DNA from 2 places in the Paenibacillus sp. sgz302191 genome. Region 1 is predicted to be linked to the other one. Evidence: riboswitches for the same ligand, from Rfam matches in the RefSeq annotation. Region 1 holds a riboswitch; the other holds the start of a gene.
The links. A riboswitch is a leader RNA that binds a small molecule or an ion and turns the genes downstream of it on or off. The one in region 1 is predicted to bind FMN.
Positions count from the first base shown of each region.

Region 2: another riboswitch for FMN. It lies ahead of ribD (bifunctional diaminohydroxyphosphoribosylaminopyrimidine deaminase/5-amino-6-(5-phosphoribosylamino)uracil reductase RibD); the one in region 1 lies ahead of AC3G2T_RS07310 (DMT family transporter).

Region 1 covers NZ_JBYLHY010000004.1:126,465-134,063, reverse strand. The annotation lists gene AC3G2T_RS07320 (PaaX family transcriptional regulator C-terminal domain-containing protein) at 159-953, opposite strand; gene AC3G2T_RS07315 (YbhB/YbcL family Raf kinase inhibitor-like protein) at 1,123-2,070, shown strand; FMN riboswitch at 2,261-2,415, shown strand; gene AC3G2T_RS07310 (DMT family transporter) at 2,600-3,544, shown strand; gene AC3G2T_RS07305 (MOSC domain-containing protein) at 3,642-4,178, opposite strand; gene AC3G2T_RS07300 (MarR family winged helix-turn-helix transcriptional regulator) at 4,180-4,647, opposite strand; gene AC3G2T_RS07295 (hypothetical protein) at 5,037-6,257, shown strand; gene AC3G2T_RS07290 (dihydrofolate reductase family protein) at 6,287-6,796, opposite strand; gene AC3G2T_RS07285 (alpha/beta fold hydrolase) at 6,814-7,599, opposite strand, start outside.
Region 2 covers NZ_JBYLHY010000027.1:106,952-114,550, forward strand. The annotation lists gene ribH (6,7-dimethyl-8-ribityllumazine synthase) at 1-31, opposite strand, end outside; gene AC3G2T_RS29680 (bifunctional 3,4-dihydroxy-2-butanone-4-phosphate synthase/GTP cyclohydrolase II) at 77-1,303, opposite strand; gene ribE (riboflavin synthase) at 1,395-2,060, opposite strand; gene ribD (bifunctional diaminohydroxyphosphoribosylaminopyrimidine deaminase/5-amino-6-(5-phosphoribosylamino)uracil reductase RibD) at 2,063-3,178, opposite strand; FMN riboswitch at 3,405-3,583, opposite strand; gene AC3G2T_RS29695 (peptidylprolyl isomerase) at 3,785-4,216, opposite strand; cyclic di-GMP riboswitch class II at 4,510-4,594, shown strand; gene AC3G2T_RS29700 (GH12 family glycosyl hydrolase domain-containing protein) at 4,906-5,700, opposite strand; gene lysA (diaminopimelate decarboxylase) at 6,474-7,599, opposite strand, start outside.

The DNA of each region.
Region 1 (7,599 bases):
TTCATTGTAGCCAACTTGCGGCAAAAAACAAAATGCGGCAGGCCGGCGGGAGGGGTGAAACTGCGAGTTTGACGATCTTGGCTGAGCAGGGGGGGAGTTGGCAGACCTGACCTGGCAAACCCGACAGATCCCGCAGCCCGCGGCGGCACCCGCCACCCTCAACTCCTGACGAATTGGGCGTACACCGAGCCGGCCGATACGGCTTTTGCAAGTTTGTCCAAATGAGTTTGAAAAGACTGAAGGATCGCGTAACCTTGCCAATCTTCAGGCAAAAGCTCAGCAGGCAGCATCGGGTCGGCCAAATACAATTCGCTGATGACTTCGCCCATATGCAAATAGCAAATAAATACCTCCAGAGGCTCCGAACGTTTGTCCAATGCTTGCTGCATAACCGGTTCAAATTGCGATGAGAACCATTGAAGCTTCTCCCGGTATTTCTCGGCCACCGGCTCCAGCTGCCATATCGATATAGCGTCTTCAGGGGTAAGAGTCCGGTATTGCATAGAGCCCTGGAATAAGGTGACCTGCCCGTTCAGGCCATATTTTTGTATAAGCTGTTCAACTTCGCTTTTATACGGCCATGGGGAAATATAGACGCTGTTATACAGCAGTCCGAAGCCGGTTTGCAAAATGTCGGAGCGGAACTGATCCCGCTTTTTGCGTTCCGTTTCCGGGATTTCCAGCATGACCAGGTGCCAGCATTGATCCCATTTTTTTCGGTACAGCTGCGGTTTTTGATTGATAAATTGGACCATGGATCGCCCCGTGTCCGTAATTTGATAACTGGAGCGGGACGGAGTGACGGCGTAGCCTTCTTTTTTGAGCCGGGATAGGCTGTTGCGGATGTAGGGAGCCGAATAGCCGCGATTTTCATAAATGCGAACGAATTCCTGCGCCTCCAGACGATCCGCGCGCGACATTAAGTAGAGCAGCTGTTTTTCGATGGATAGCAAAATTAACCTCACGTCCCTTATTGACACAGGCCATAATTTTTTATAACATAAATTCACACGAACGTTATGAAAATAGTTATAAAACGTCGTCGTTTTATCTGTTCCTTGCTATTGTACCGCAAAAAGGAGCGGAATAGGCGCAAAAAAATGATGAATGGGAGTGGGGAAAATGAGAAAGACATTTCAAGCAAGACGGATGATCCTGATCGGGACTATGGTGGCAGCGTGTGCTGCACCTGTTCAAGCAAATGCCGAAACGGCGGTCAAGAAAGACGTTATGAGCAATGTCAGCAGTTACTTGCAGTGGAATACACCGGTTTCCATTAAACTGGAAGACAAGGCGCTTCCGGTGCAGGGGGCGATGATCAATACGGAAATTCTAGTGCCATTGCGAGCCGTATTCGAAGCCGACGGCCGGAGCGTTGCATGGGACGAAGCGGGTCAAACCGCTCATGTTACCGGCGGCTCCACCGACGTCGCGATAAAGCTGGGGGAGAAGAAAGCGGTCGTAAACGGAGTGAGCTATGAGCTTGATCACGAAGCGGTCATCATGGACGGCGCGATGATGGTATCGGAGCGGATTCTTCCTTTGGCGCTAAACGTATCGCTGCATTGGGAATCCGGCAGCCGTACGCTTTCTGTGTCCGCTCAGCGCGGAGCGGGAGGGCTGCAGGCGCAGACGGACGCTTTTCAGGAGTACGGGAACATTCCGGTCAAATATGCCCATGGAGGCGTAGCGGGCGGGCAAAATATAAGCTTGCCGGTAAGCTGGAGCCATGTGCCGGAAGGTACGAAATCTTTTGCCGTTGTGGTGTATGATCTGCATCCGATTGCGGACAATTTCATTCACTGGAGCGTGCTCAATATTCCGGCGTCCGTGCAAAAACTGGAAGAAGGGGCGGCGGGCTCTCTGAAAGAAGGGAAAGAGCTTAACAGCTACTATGGCATGGAGCCTCCGCGGTATTCAGGAGACCATTTGTACAGACTGGTTGTTTATGCGCTGGATACGGACAACCTTGAGGTGGGCAAGCAGCCGGTCTTTTTCGAAGAGCTGGAGCCGGTCCTTAAGGAACATATGACGGGCTATGCGGAAGTAGACGGCTTTTTCAAACAGTAACTGACCGCTCCGCACCGTGTTCAATCCGCATTCCGGACGATATACTGGACTTGGAGCATGCCGGCGAAATCGTGGAAATCCGGACATTTGCGGCGACGGCAGTTCGGACTGCCTCGCTTCCAGAGGAGCTTTTTTTCCGATGACCCTTGTCGGATTAAGTCATTATGTTGTATAATCCACCTAATAGAATACGGACCTTCGGGGCAGGGTGAAATTCCCGACCGGCGGTAAAGGTTCACCGTTTGAACCTGAGCCCGCGACTCGCTTATTGCTTCAAGTGCAGCAAGCGACTGACTTGGTGAAATTCCAAGGCCGACGGTACAGTCCGGATGGGAGAAGGTTATAAGCAGGCAGGGCGCCGTTCATTTTTGCAAAAAAATGATCAGGTCCCAGCCTCTTTAAGATGCCCCGTTATCGATTTTTGATAACGGGGTGTTCTTCTTTCGAAGCGTCCTATTCAAAACCCAATTCTCAGCTTGCGAGGGCAGACCTGACTTTCCTTCGCATATTTCACAGGAGGTTTTGAACGATGGAAAAAGGAATCACGATTGGACGGCCCGTGACGCTGGAACATGCGGGCAGCAGCACGCGCAGCGGCATATGGCTGGTGGCTGTGGGAGCGGCGCTGTGGGGGATTGACCCGCTGTTCCGCATTCTGCTGCTGAAATACTTTACTTCCTCGCAGATTGTGCTCTTCGAGCATTTGCTGCTTATGCTTTATGCTGTGCCGGTCTTATGGCTGCATCGCAGCGAACTGCGTGGCCTCAAGGCGAGCCATGTGCTGGCCTTGCTGTTCATTTCATGGGGCGGGTCGGCGATCGCCACCATTATGTTTACTTCGGCATTCGCCCACGGCAATCCGAATGCAGTGCTGCTGCTGCAAAAGCTGCAGCCGCTGTTCGCCATTCTGATGGCGCGAATGATTTTGAAAGAGTCGCTGCCGGCGCGGTTTGCGCTGCTGCTGGTCATGGCGCTGGCCGGCACGTATTTGCTGACCTTCGGCTTGGCCAGCCCGCTTGCCAGCCTGTCCGGCGTGGCCGCAACGGCCGGCCTGCTGTCGATTGGCGCCGCCGCCTTATGGGGCGGCTCGACGGTGATGGGCCGACTGCTGCTGGGCAAAATGCAGTTCGAGACCGTCACCGCGCTGCGCTTCGCGTGCGCGCTGCCACTGCTCGCCGCCATCACTTCGCTGGATGGCAGCAGGCTCCAGCCGCTCGCCGAGGCGGGCGACTGGGGGCCGGTGCTGGGGAACTTGCTGCTGCAAGCGTTCCTCCCGGGCCTGCTCAGCCTGCTTCTATATTACCGCGGCTTAGCCGGAACCAAAGCTTCCTACGCTACGCTTGCGGAGCTGTTTTTCCCCGCAGTCGGCCTGCTGATCAACTGGGTGGTGTTCCACCAGCCTGTGACCGCCGCGCAGATCGCCGGGTTCGTGCTAATCTGGATCGTGCTCATTCAATTATCGAAACAGCGGTAGGCGGCACTGCCTGCCGGTAATAAAAAGCCGTGGCCTAATGAAGCGTGAGAAAACGCGCTTCGCAGCTGCGGCTTTTTGCTGTGTCGAGCTCAGCGTGTTAAAGAAATACAATCGTATCGCCTTCCGAAATCCGGCCTTCCCTTTCCACGGAACAAACGATACCTCTCAACTTTTTAGCGGCAGGCACAAATTTCTGACTAAGTCCGCTTTGATTATACATTTGTTCAATCACCCTTCCGGGTCCAATGCAGGGCAGGTTTTCCCCTTCACAAATCAATCCCGTACCATCCGGAAAAATCAACCTAGCCCCTTGCTGCAGTTCTGTAAGCTTCTCAAATCCGCTAATGATAATGTTGGCCCCCAGCCATTCCGGCTTTATCTCAGGGAGATCCAACCGATTGGCGATGCGTTCACATTCCTCTTTCGAAACGATGCTGATTTGACGTCTGTTCGCAATCAGTACACCACGAGGATAAATTTTTTGCCTGGAATCCGCAGGACGCAACAAGCCATAATGACGATCTCCCGGAATCCCTCCTAATTCAATCTGAATATATGAAACGGGGCGAGTAACGAATGTTGCCGGGTCTTCAGCCACCATTACTCTTTCAACTGCAGCACCACTTTCCCCCATTTTAATCTCCCTCCTTTTCCTGCGAAGATTGCAGCTCTTTATAGATCAAGCCAAAAGAACGTATCAGAAACTCCACTTCCTCATCGGATAAAGAGTCCGCAAAATACTGCTTGATCCCCCTTGCATATATAGGCCAAGCTTTCCGCAGCTGTCTTTCCCCTTCATCCGTGAGAACAGCATATGCTCCCCGTCGGTCCTCTTCGCTTTTTTCTCTTTGAATCAATCCTTCGCGCTCCAGCCGGTCGATCATCCTTGTTAAGCCGCTTTTACTCAAGACCACCTTCCGATTTAATTCTGAAAAGCGAAGCTTGCGATCGGGTGCCTCAAACAAAGCGATCAAAACGTCGTACGTGGTTAGCGGGACTTTCTTCTGTGCTGCCAAATCCCGCTCAATGCATTCTATGATTTTGGCATGTGCTTTAATAAACAACCGCCAAGCAGTCAACTCTTTTTCCGATAACCTTGCCATCGTCCATCCTCCATTCGCTAAAAACAATATAAATCAATTTAGTTGCGCGATCAACAAAATTTTTGTTGACTGAGCAACTAAACGGCGCTGCATTTGCGGATTCAGAGAAGCCTGGAGACGAACCGAACCTCATAGGTACAAAAAAACGTGCTGATCCCTTCACAAGGTAGGGAATCATCACGTTTTTATTGTTGTTTAAAAAAAGAGACCCGTGAGCGCGAACTTTAGTTCATTTGGCAGTTGATTCAGGTCAAATTGATGTTCTAACATATGGATGATACCTCTTCTGTGTGGTAGCGTGTGACTTCGACCCACTCACTTTACCGAACGAAGCGGTGTTTTTGTGTTTGGCAAGCTTTCAAGACGACTATGAAGAAAGGATGATAGAAATGCCAAATAATAATCAGGCTTGTCCTCCTGTTGGTACTATTAGAGGAGATGGCCGTTATCCTATCGACCTGACGGGTCCTCGCAGTCACACGCTTGTCATTGAGCCCGGTGTGGGCAGCCTCTCCATTGGACCGTCGCAATTGGGCAAAAAGGCAGACCTTCACGTCCCGCCTGATGCGCAAGTCGATTGGACCGTATTCAATGCCTTTGCCACGCCGGCCGGCTCGCCCTGGCCGCGATTTCTGCGCTACACGGGCAGCGACGCGGGCTTTTTTGACTGGGCGCAGAAACGCCCCATTGAAGAAATGGCATGGGTTCCGATCCTGTCTGCAGACACGGTGGCGGACGCCGGCCAGTCCATTTTGCATGGCTTGTATATCGAACTGGACCAGTCCGGTAGCCGTTTGCACCTGAAGCTTCCGAAGCGGCAGGTCTTTGAATATTTCCGCCTGAGTGTGGCCGGCGATCTATCACGCTTCTCGGCAACTGGCGATTTGCCATATTCTCTGACACTGGCGCCGAGCACCGGCCGACGCAAGAGTGATGCCCCCTTCTTGCTGCCCGACATGGGTGAATTGCACCAGGTCACGAGCCTGACGCTCCGGAACGCGCCGCTGGGACAGCCTATCTCGCTGGAGTGTCTGAACCGATTCCCAAACCTTAGCTCCCTGAGTTTGTGGGGGAACTTCTGCGACTTGGACTTGCTGGCCCATCATGCCCGGTTAACGTATCTGGAGCTGCGCTTTATGCCCGATCTGGGTGACTTGCCGCCCTTGAGCGCGTGGCCGCTGCTTGAAGGCTTTATCGCCTACAACGTGGAAGAGACCGCGGGCAAGCGCCTAAAGCAGCAAATGAAAGCACGCGCTAATACCCGCTCGTGGACCGGTCATGCTTCAGTGAGCCAATTGCGAAAGCCTGAGTGGTGGACGACCGAGTTTGGCCGTCCGTTCTCGTCCTGGCCTAAACGTCTGGCCAAGCTGGCTAACGAAGCTTACGACGTTGCACAGGCAGCCTTGGCCCAGGCCCGCAGCTTTGCCGATGCCGAGGCAGCCATTACCGCCTTCACCGTACGCTTCAATACCCTCAAAGGCATCGAAACTACCGAACGTGAAGACCTTGGTGAAGCGGTATGGCAACTAAGCCGGTCTGACCACCTGATCGGCCAGCTTATACCAGAAGAGATGGCTCAACACTGGTTCGATGCAGCGCGTGATTACTGATGGGTTTGTTTAATGAAGGTTTAAGCCATTTACCGATCAATTGAATAGCGTAATTGAACGACTCCACCGCCGAGGAGTTTACAGTCTAGCAATTGCACATGCCTATATTGGTAGTTATCTTTGTCGATTAAAAGATTTAACCCTTTACCTTCCAATACAGGCGCAACATTGAAAATCACTTCGTCTACAAGCCCTTGACCTAGAAACGAGTTGTGGAGATCCGCACCGCCGCTAATGAGAGCGGTCTGATGACCGATTTGCTGCAGGTAGTCCAAGGCTGCCTGCGGCGAGCTTACAACCGTTACGCCCGGGATTTCTGAGGCGTTCTGCGAAACGACGACGATATCGATTTCGGCAAAGGGACCCCCGCCGCCATTTCCGCGCATAGCTTCGAAAGTACGACGCCCGACAATGAAATTTCCTGCAGCTTTGGCCTGTGTCGCGAAGTCGTCCAACGCTTCTTTTCTCGGTGGGTTCTCGGGGCCGGATTGCGCATAATTGCCGTTAGCGGTTAAAGTTGCCCATAAAATAGTTTTCATAATAATAATATTCCTCCTCATGTTCTATTCCGTATGTTTCGGATTGATGCTGCTACCCGATCCGGACGATCCTCTTGCACATAGTGTGAGGCATCTTCAAGGATTTCGGTTTCGTTCATTGGCAAATATGTTTGCCATTTGGCCATCTGTTCGAGCGGGAAGCCGGCACTGTCTTTCGTTCCCCACAAAATTTGCGCAGGCAAATCGGACAAATTCGGCAATTTCGATTCAATGTCGGCGAGCCATGTTCGCGCCCTGCGGATCTGCCTGGGAAATATCCATGTCGGTATTCTGGATTTCGGGGTCGGGAACGGGTCGGTATAAGCTTTGCGCAAGCTATCCGTGACTTTTTCGGCATGATATATCCCGTGAGGAACAATGACTTTGGCGAAAAAATTGAGCCTAGCCTGAAGCCAATACCCGATTGGCCAGCCCCCCATGGCGAGCGAGAACAATTTCATCGGCAAAATTTCCGCAGGCCAGGCCCACGTATTCATGATGACGATGCCGCGCAAATTGTCTCGATGCCGTACTGCGTAGTTCAAGCCGATCGGACCTCCCCAATCCTGAACTACTAATATAAAATCCTTTAGATTCAAACGGCGAATCAGTTCGTGAACGGCTTCCGATTGCTCTTGTGGCGTAAAGCGGTAGCCGCTGGGTGCCTTCGACATACCGAATCCGGGGTAATCCGGAACGATAAGACGGAATTCTTCTCGAAGCTCTTTGATAACGTTCCGATAAAGATATGACCACGTAGGGTTCCCATGTAGGAGAAGAACCGTCGGGCCCTTCCCTTCATC
Region 2 (7,599 bases), on a different contig from region 1:
AGACCAAATGTCCTTCGTAAATTTTTGCCATGTCCGTTTCGCCCTTTCTTATTGTAAAATTCCTGCAAGCCGCACGTTAAATGCCGCTGCCGGAGTCATGAAATTCCAGCAAATGACCGAGTTTTTGCTTTTTGGTGTGCAAATAGTTCACATTGTGCTCTTTGCTTTCCATCTGAATCGGCACGCGCTCCACCACTTCCAGGCCGTAGCCTTCAAGCCCGCGGATTTTGCGCGGATTGTTGGTCAGCAAACGGAGCTTGCGGATGCCCAAGTCCTTCAAAATTTGCGCGCCAATGCCGTAATCGCGAAGATCCGGAGCAAATCCAAGCTTAATATTCGCTTCGACAGTGTCCAATCCCTGCTCCTGCAGCGCATAAGCTTTTAATTTGTTGATCAGTCCGATGCCCCGGCCTTCCTGTCGCATATATAATAATACACCGGAGCCCTCTTCTTCAATCTGTTTTAGCGCCGCTTCGAGCTGAGGGCCGCAATCGCACCTGTGGGAGTGAAACACGTCCCCGGTCAGGCACTCCGAATGAACGCGCACAAGCGTAGGCTGCGACGGGTCGATCGTCCCTTTGATAAGGGCCACATGCTCTTTGTTGTCCAACTGATTCGTATAGGCGATCGCTTTGAATGTGCCGAAATCCGTCGGGAGCTTGATCTCCACCTCCCGCTCCACCAGCTTTTCCTCCCGGTTGCGGTAGCGGATCAAATCCTGAATCGTAATGAGGCGGATCTCATGCTTAGCCGCAAATTCCATCAAATCGGGAACCCGCGCCATCGTTCCGTCCTCTTTGATGACCTCGCAAATGACGGCGGCCGGATACGAACCGCACATCCTGGCCAGGTCGACGGCCGCTTCCGTATGCCCCGCTCTGCGCAGGACGCCGCCTTTTTTGGCGATCAGCGGGAAAATGTGACCGGGCCTGCGGAACTCGTGGGCTCTCGTATTCGGATCGATCAGCGCCTCTACCGTTCTGGCGCGCTCGTGCGCGGAAATTCCCGTGCTCGTCTCGACGTGGTCTACCGAAACCGTAAACGCCGTGCCGTGGTAGTCCGTATTTCTGGAAACCATGGGAGGCAAATCCAGCTCCTCGGCCCGCTCCTCGGTAATCGGCACGCAGACAAGACCGCGTCCTTCCTTGATCATAAAATTAATTACGTCAGGCGTCGCCTTATCGGCCAGCGCGATAAAATCCCCTTCATTCTCACGGTCTTCGTCGTCCACCACGATGATGACTTTGCCAAGCTTCAAATCTTCGATCGCATCTTCAATCTTGTCAAACCGTATGTCTGTCATCTTCACCCCTCCTAAGAGCAATCCGCCGCTGCCGGACGGGAAGCTTCTTCTATATCCAAAAGCCGCAGCAAGCTTGCATGTGCGTCCCCTGTCACATAAAACCGTGTTCGGCCAAAAAACTTTCCGTTAAGGCGCCCCGTTTGCCGCCGCTGCCGGATTCCTGCTGTCCGAAACGAAGCAGACGCTCCATATATTTGCCCAAAACGTCACATTCGATGTTGACCGTATCGCCCGGCTTCTTGTCTTGAAGCACCGTCTGGGCCAGCGTATGCGGGATAATGGAGACGGAGGCGTCGCGTTCCGTCACTTGCACGACAGTCAGGCTGATTCCGTCAACGGTAATCGAACCGCTGGGAATGATGTATTTGAAAATGTCTTTGTTCTCCGGTTCGAACCGGTAAACGACCGCATTTTCTTCAGGCGTGCGGGAAACGATAACCGCCGTCGAATCGACATGCCCCTGCACAATATGTCCGCCAAACCGGCCGTTCGCCGCCATGGCGCGCTCCAGATTGACCGGCGTGCCCGTCTGCAGCTTGCGCAGGTTCGACTTGCGGTACGTTTCCGGCATCACGTCAACCGAGAAGGAGTCTGCGTCAAATGCGATCACCGTCAGACAAACGCCGTTCACCGCGATGCTGTCGCCAAGCCGCACATCTTCCAGCACCTTCGATGCGCCGATCGTCAGCACCATCGCCTGTCCTTGGCTGTGGACGCGGCGCATGCGGCCGATTTCTTCAATAATACCGGTAAACATGCCTAGTTCCCACCTTCATAAACCGGGTACCCGGTCAAGCATACATCTTGACCGAACCGCTCGACCTGCAAGCGGTCGAGCGTAATGCTGTCCGCCATCTTCGCGAAGCCGCCGAAGATGAAGTTCGCTGGTGCCTCCGCCCCGCCGCCGATTATTTTCGGCGCGTAGAACAGCACCAGCTTGTCGATGAGGCGCCGCTCCAGCATGGCGCCGTTGAGCCTGCCTCCACCCTCAAGGAGGATGGAGCCGATCTCGCGCTCGCCGAGCTGCCGCATGGCGAGCGTCAAATCGACCTGCGGGCCGCCGCCGCAGGTCACGATCTCGATGCCGCGCGCTTCCAGCGCGGCACGCCGCTCCGCGGGCGCCTGTGCGCTCGCGAGCAGGATCGTCGGCTGACGATCCTGCTCCTGCAGCACGCGGGCGTCCGGAGGGATGCGCAGCAGCGAGTCGGCGACGATCCGTACCGGCTGGATAGCCGGTATGTCGGCGCGCGCGCTGAGCAGCGGGTCGTCGGCGATGACCGTGCCGACGCCGACCATGATGCCCTGGTGCCGGTGGCGCAGGGCATGGACCAGAGCGCGCGACGCCTCGCCGGTGATCCACTTGCTGTCGCCGGTCTTCGAGGCGATCTTCCCGTCGAGCGTGCTCGCCGTCTTGAGCGTCACGAACGGCATGCGCGTGACGATGTACTTGTTGAAAGCCTCGTTAAGCGCCGAGGCTTCCTCCCCGAGCAGCCCGACGGATACGTCGATCCCGGCTGCTCGCAGCTTGGCGATGCCCGAACCGGCAACCTGCGGGTTCGGGTCGAGACCGGCGACGACGACGCGCGCGACGCCGGCTTCGATCAGCCGGTCGCTGCAGGGCGGCGTCCGTCCGTAGTGGCTGCACGGCTCCAGCGTCACGTAGGCCGTGCTGCCCCGGGCTTCCTCGCCCGCCATTTGCAGCGCGAGGACTTCGGCGTGCCCCTGGCCGCGCTTCAGATGCGCGCCCATCCCGACAATGCGTCCGTCTTTGACCAGGACGCACCCGACGACGGGATTGATCCCCGTCTGGCCTGACGCGCTTTCGGCCATTTGCAGCGCAAGCCTCATGTAGGCCTCGTCATTGATAAGCTGCATGCGCTCACCACCAATCTCTTGAACTTGAATGCAAAAAAGCCCCGATCCGGCACAGGATAGGGGCTCAAGGATTTGAAGTTGACACGAAAATGCTTCATCTATACGCGTTTGTCCATGTTTTCGGGTAATTCAAACAAACCCGGCACGGTGCCTGAAAGAAGACAGACCTGCCGAATTTTTGTTCAATTGAAAAGAGGCCAAACGTGCATAGCGAACCTGTTGTTCGCGTTTCCTTCTCCCATCCAGACTATACTGTCGGTCCCGGATTTGCACCGGGTCAGCCGTAGCGAAGCTGTTGTCAGGTACCGCTTAGCTTCAAAACGGGTCACGGACTTTACGGCCGGAGCAGCAGCTTCCGAACGTATCACCGCCGGTGGGGAATTTCGCCCCGCCCCGAAGGTATGCACACACAATGAAAGAAGAACTAATCTCACTAACGGGAGAATTAGTTTTCTTTGGTTATGAATTTATCACTCGAGCATGGAAAAAGCAACATTTTTTTCTTTTCTCCGCTGAAACATTGTTCACAAATCGGATTAAAAAAAGACCATCCCTAGCCGGTTTTACGGCTTAAGGAAGGTCTTTTTAAGCTTTACAGCTTTATTTTTACACTTCGACAATTTCGACCTTTTCCATTTGGTCTCTGCCTTTGAATGCGTCCACATACTCCATGCCTTTGGTTACTTTGCCGAAAACGGTGTGCTGTCCGTCCAGGTGAGGCTGCGGTTGGTAGCAGATGTAGAATTGGCTGCCGCCTGTGTTTCTGCCGGCATGGGCCATGGCAAGCGTTCCGCGCTCGTGTTTGTTCGGGTTGATTTCGCAGTTGATTTGGTAGCCTGGGCCTCCTGTGCCCGTTCCAGTAGGGCAGCCGCCTTGAGCTACGAACCCGGGGATGACGCGATGGAATACAAGACCGTTATAAAAACCGGAGTTTGCGAGTTTTTCAAAGTTGGCGACGGTGTTCGGAGCGTCTTTTTCGAACAGGTCGATCAGTACTTCTCCGCCGCCGGCGAGTGTGATTTTTGCTTGTTTGGCCATGTTAGGTCCACTCCTTTAGACAATAATACTTTATTTTACTATGAAAGCTTTCAATTCACAAACCCGCTGTGAAAATTTGCTGCCGCTGCGGAATCGTTGCTGTCGCGGATTTATTTTTTGCGGTATTTTTGCATATATCACAGAAAAATTGTCACTTCAATCGTTTACGTTCCGCTGGAACCCCCTTGATTTTGCCCTTTGTGAAATTTCTTTCTTTGACGATGAACTTTTGTGAAATACGACACAGAATGTTTCCACCTGTTCTGTTATTATTATCCAAGTAAACAATTGTAAATATTTGTGGAAAGCGAAGAAAACGTTCCTGTATCTGGGCACTTGGGGGCGTTTGAGCTACTAGTGCAACCGGCCGTCTATTTTTGATGGCCTTTTTCTATTTTCAAGTAAATGGAGGATGTCCGAAATGCAAACTATCCCGTGCGAAAAAGTCTTAGAGCAGCTAGGCATTTCCTCAGATCAGTATGATTCGTGGAAAAAGCAGCCCTCCTGCTTGCCTGGCGAACATTCAAATTATCCTTGCTATTTTGCTTCCAAGTCGCAAGAATCATATCCTTTGGCAACTTCCTCAAGCAAGTGACTCCTCAAAAAAATGTTGGCGCGGCCGCAGGGCGGGAATCCCGTTCTGCGACCGCGCTCTTTTTTCCGCCGCGCCGGCGGAACTCCGCTATTGATTATTGGACATTGCAATACCAGTTGGAAAAGTTGATTTGTCCGCTGCCTTTTGTAATTTCGGTGCCGTATTCCACGCTGCTCACATAGCGGCTGTTCGTGAAGTAATTTTTGGAAATGAGATAATCGGTAAAGTTTTTGACGTTAATGCTGAAGCTGTTTGTCTGGGACTTTTTCAGGAACGAATACACCCACCATTGATGCACGCCCTGGCTGTTCTTATTTTCGCCCCTGTACACGTCGTAAGTTTGCCCGCCGATCGAAACGTTGGAAAATACGAGAGAACCGAGCGGGCCGACGTCGGAGGTCCATTTGTTCCAAATCATAATTTCCTCGGTCGGAGTGCTGCTGGACGTTGCGTTCCCGGTGCTGTGCAGCCAAATATCGTAAGCGTTATTATAGGAGCCGTTCGTCGAGGAAGCGATCGAATACGTGACGCCTGTGTTAATGTTTTTGTTGGCGGACAGCTGTGTAGGGAATCCGCTGCCGCTTGTATATCCGTTCGTCCAGTGCCATCCGCTTACGATGGACGGGTACGCTTTGACCCCGCCGGCCGTAGTCGGCCAATTCCATAAGTATCCCAGATCGGTGCCGCTGTTATAGTACACGGTTTCCGACCAACCGCTAACGCTGCCGCTGCCCCAGGTGTTGTTAAACAGGTAGTATTTGTTATTGTTGAAATAAAGTTTATCGTACGCAGTGGAGGAAGAAGCAGCGGAAGCGCTCAATGGAAGCGCCAACAAAATTGCGGATAAAAAAAGGGAAGCCAGTCTCTTCTTGCCTAACCGAGTTTTCATTATCATGAACCTCCATTCAAAATAAATTGCTGTTTACCGTTCGCTCTCCCCGGGAATGTAAAGCGTTTACAAAAGACCGAATCACCCTCCGATACGATGGATTAAGCGCTTAATGAAATCTTACACATCCCGATGAATTAAAACTACCCCCAAAATCGAAAGGAAAATCATGCCAAAATTCATTCATGAACAATTCATTCACGAACAGCGGGAGGAGATTTTCGGAGGAAACTTTCTAAAAACTTGCCCGTTGTCAGCACGTCAGTACGCGGAAAATCTGCGAAAGTCAGGCAGTTGAGAAACTCGCACGCAGAGTGGGAGCGCCCTGCTGCCTAACTGCTTGGCTTCTTAACTGCTTGGCTCCGCGGAGAAAGCCTGCAAAAGTGCAGTTTTTTGCCCGGTAGATGCGCTGGCCACGAAAATTCCTGCAAATGTGCAGGCTTTTCGCCACGAACAGGGGCTCAGGGTCGTTTTCACCGAAAATTCCTGCACAATCGCAGGCTTTTCGTCCAAATGGGCCTTTTTGCGGAAAAAGCCTGCACTTTCGCAGGTTTTTTCCCTGACCGGCCTGCCAAGCCGCCTCATGTCCACCCGCCGGGCCGCCGATGTTCATCTGAAAAAAGGGCTGTTGAATTCCACCTAAAGAAAGGACTTCACCCTCCACTTGGCAGTGGAATTTGAAGTCCTTTTGCTTGAATCTTGGGCTTTGGGAACAGCCCTTTCTTTTCTGCAGCGCAGCGCGACCGCGGCATATTGCTTGGGCCGGCCCGGTTTTATTGAACCGCTTTGCTCACTTGCTTCAATCTTGCCGGGATCATATCGTTCTCTACGATGTTTTCGTAGGTTTCTCTTTTGACGACGAGATCGCTTTGCCCGTCCTTGACGAAAACGACAGCCGGACGGCGGATCCGGTTGTAGTTGCTTGCCATCGCGTAGTTGTAGGCTCCCGTGCAGGCCACGGCCAGAATGTCGCCCGAGTTGACTCGCGGCAGGTTCAGATCCCAGATCAGCATGTCGCCGCTCTCGCAGCATTTGCCGGCGATCGATACGACTTCTTCCGCCTGCTCGGTTGCGCGGTTGGCGAGCATCGCTTCATACTCGGACTCGTATAAAGCCGGACGCGGGTTATCCGTCATTCCGCCGTCTACGGCGACGTACTTGCGGACTCCCGGGATGTCCTTCGTCGATCCCACGGTATATAGCGTAGTACCTGCATCGCCTACTATGCTGCGGCCCGGCTCCGCCCAAATTTCGGGCAGCGGGTAGTTGTTCGCGCCAAAGTTCTCTTTGATCGCGTCTGTGATCGCTTTGACGTAGACGGCTACGGGAAGCGGTGTATCGCCTTCCACATAGCGGATGCCAAAACCGCCGCCAAGGTTGATCACCTTGAACGTTACATCCAGACGGCTGCGCACTTCGACGGCAAATCCGGCGATTTTATCGGCGGCCAGGCGGAAGCCGTCCACTTCGAAAATTTGCGAGCCGATATGGGAATGAACGCCCAAAATTTCCAGATGGCTCAGCTCGGAAGCTTCTTTGACGGCACGCAGTGCCGATCCGTTGCCAAGATCAAAGCCGAATTTGGAATCGATTTGGCCCGTAGAAATATATTCGTGCGTATGCGCTTCGACGCCAGGCGTAATGCGCAGCAAAATTTTCACCTTTTGGCGCTTCTCGGCGGCGATGGCATTCAGCAGCTGCAGCTCGATGAAATTGTCCACCACGAAGCAGCCGATTTTGGCGTCGATCGCCATTTCGATTTCTTCCGGCGTTTTGTTGTTGCCGTGAAAATGGATGCGCTCAGCCGGGAATCCCGCTTGCAGCGCCGTATACAGCTCGCCGTCGGACACGACGTCCAGCGACATGCCTTCTTCTTCGACAAGGCGGCACATGGCCATA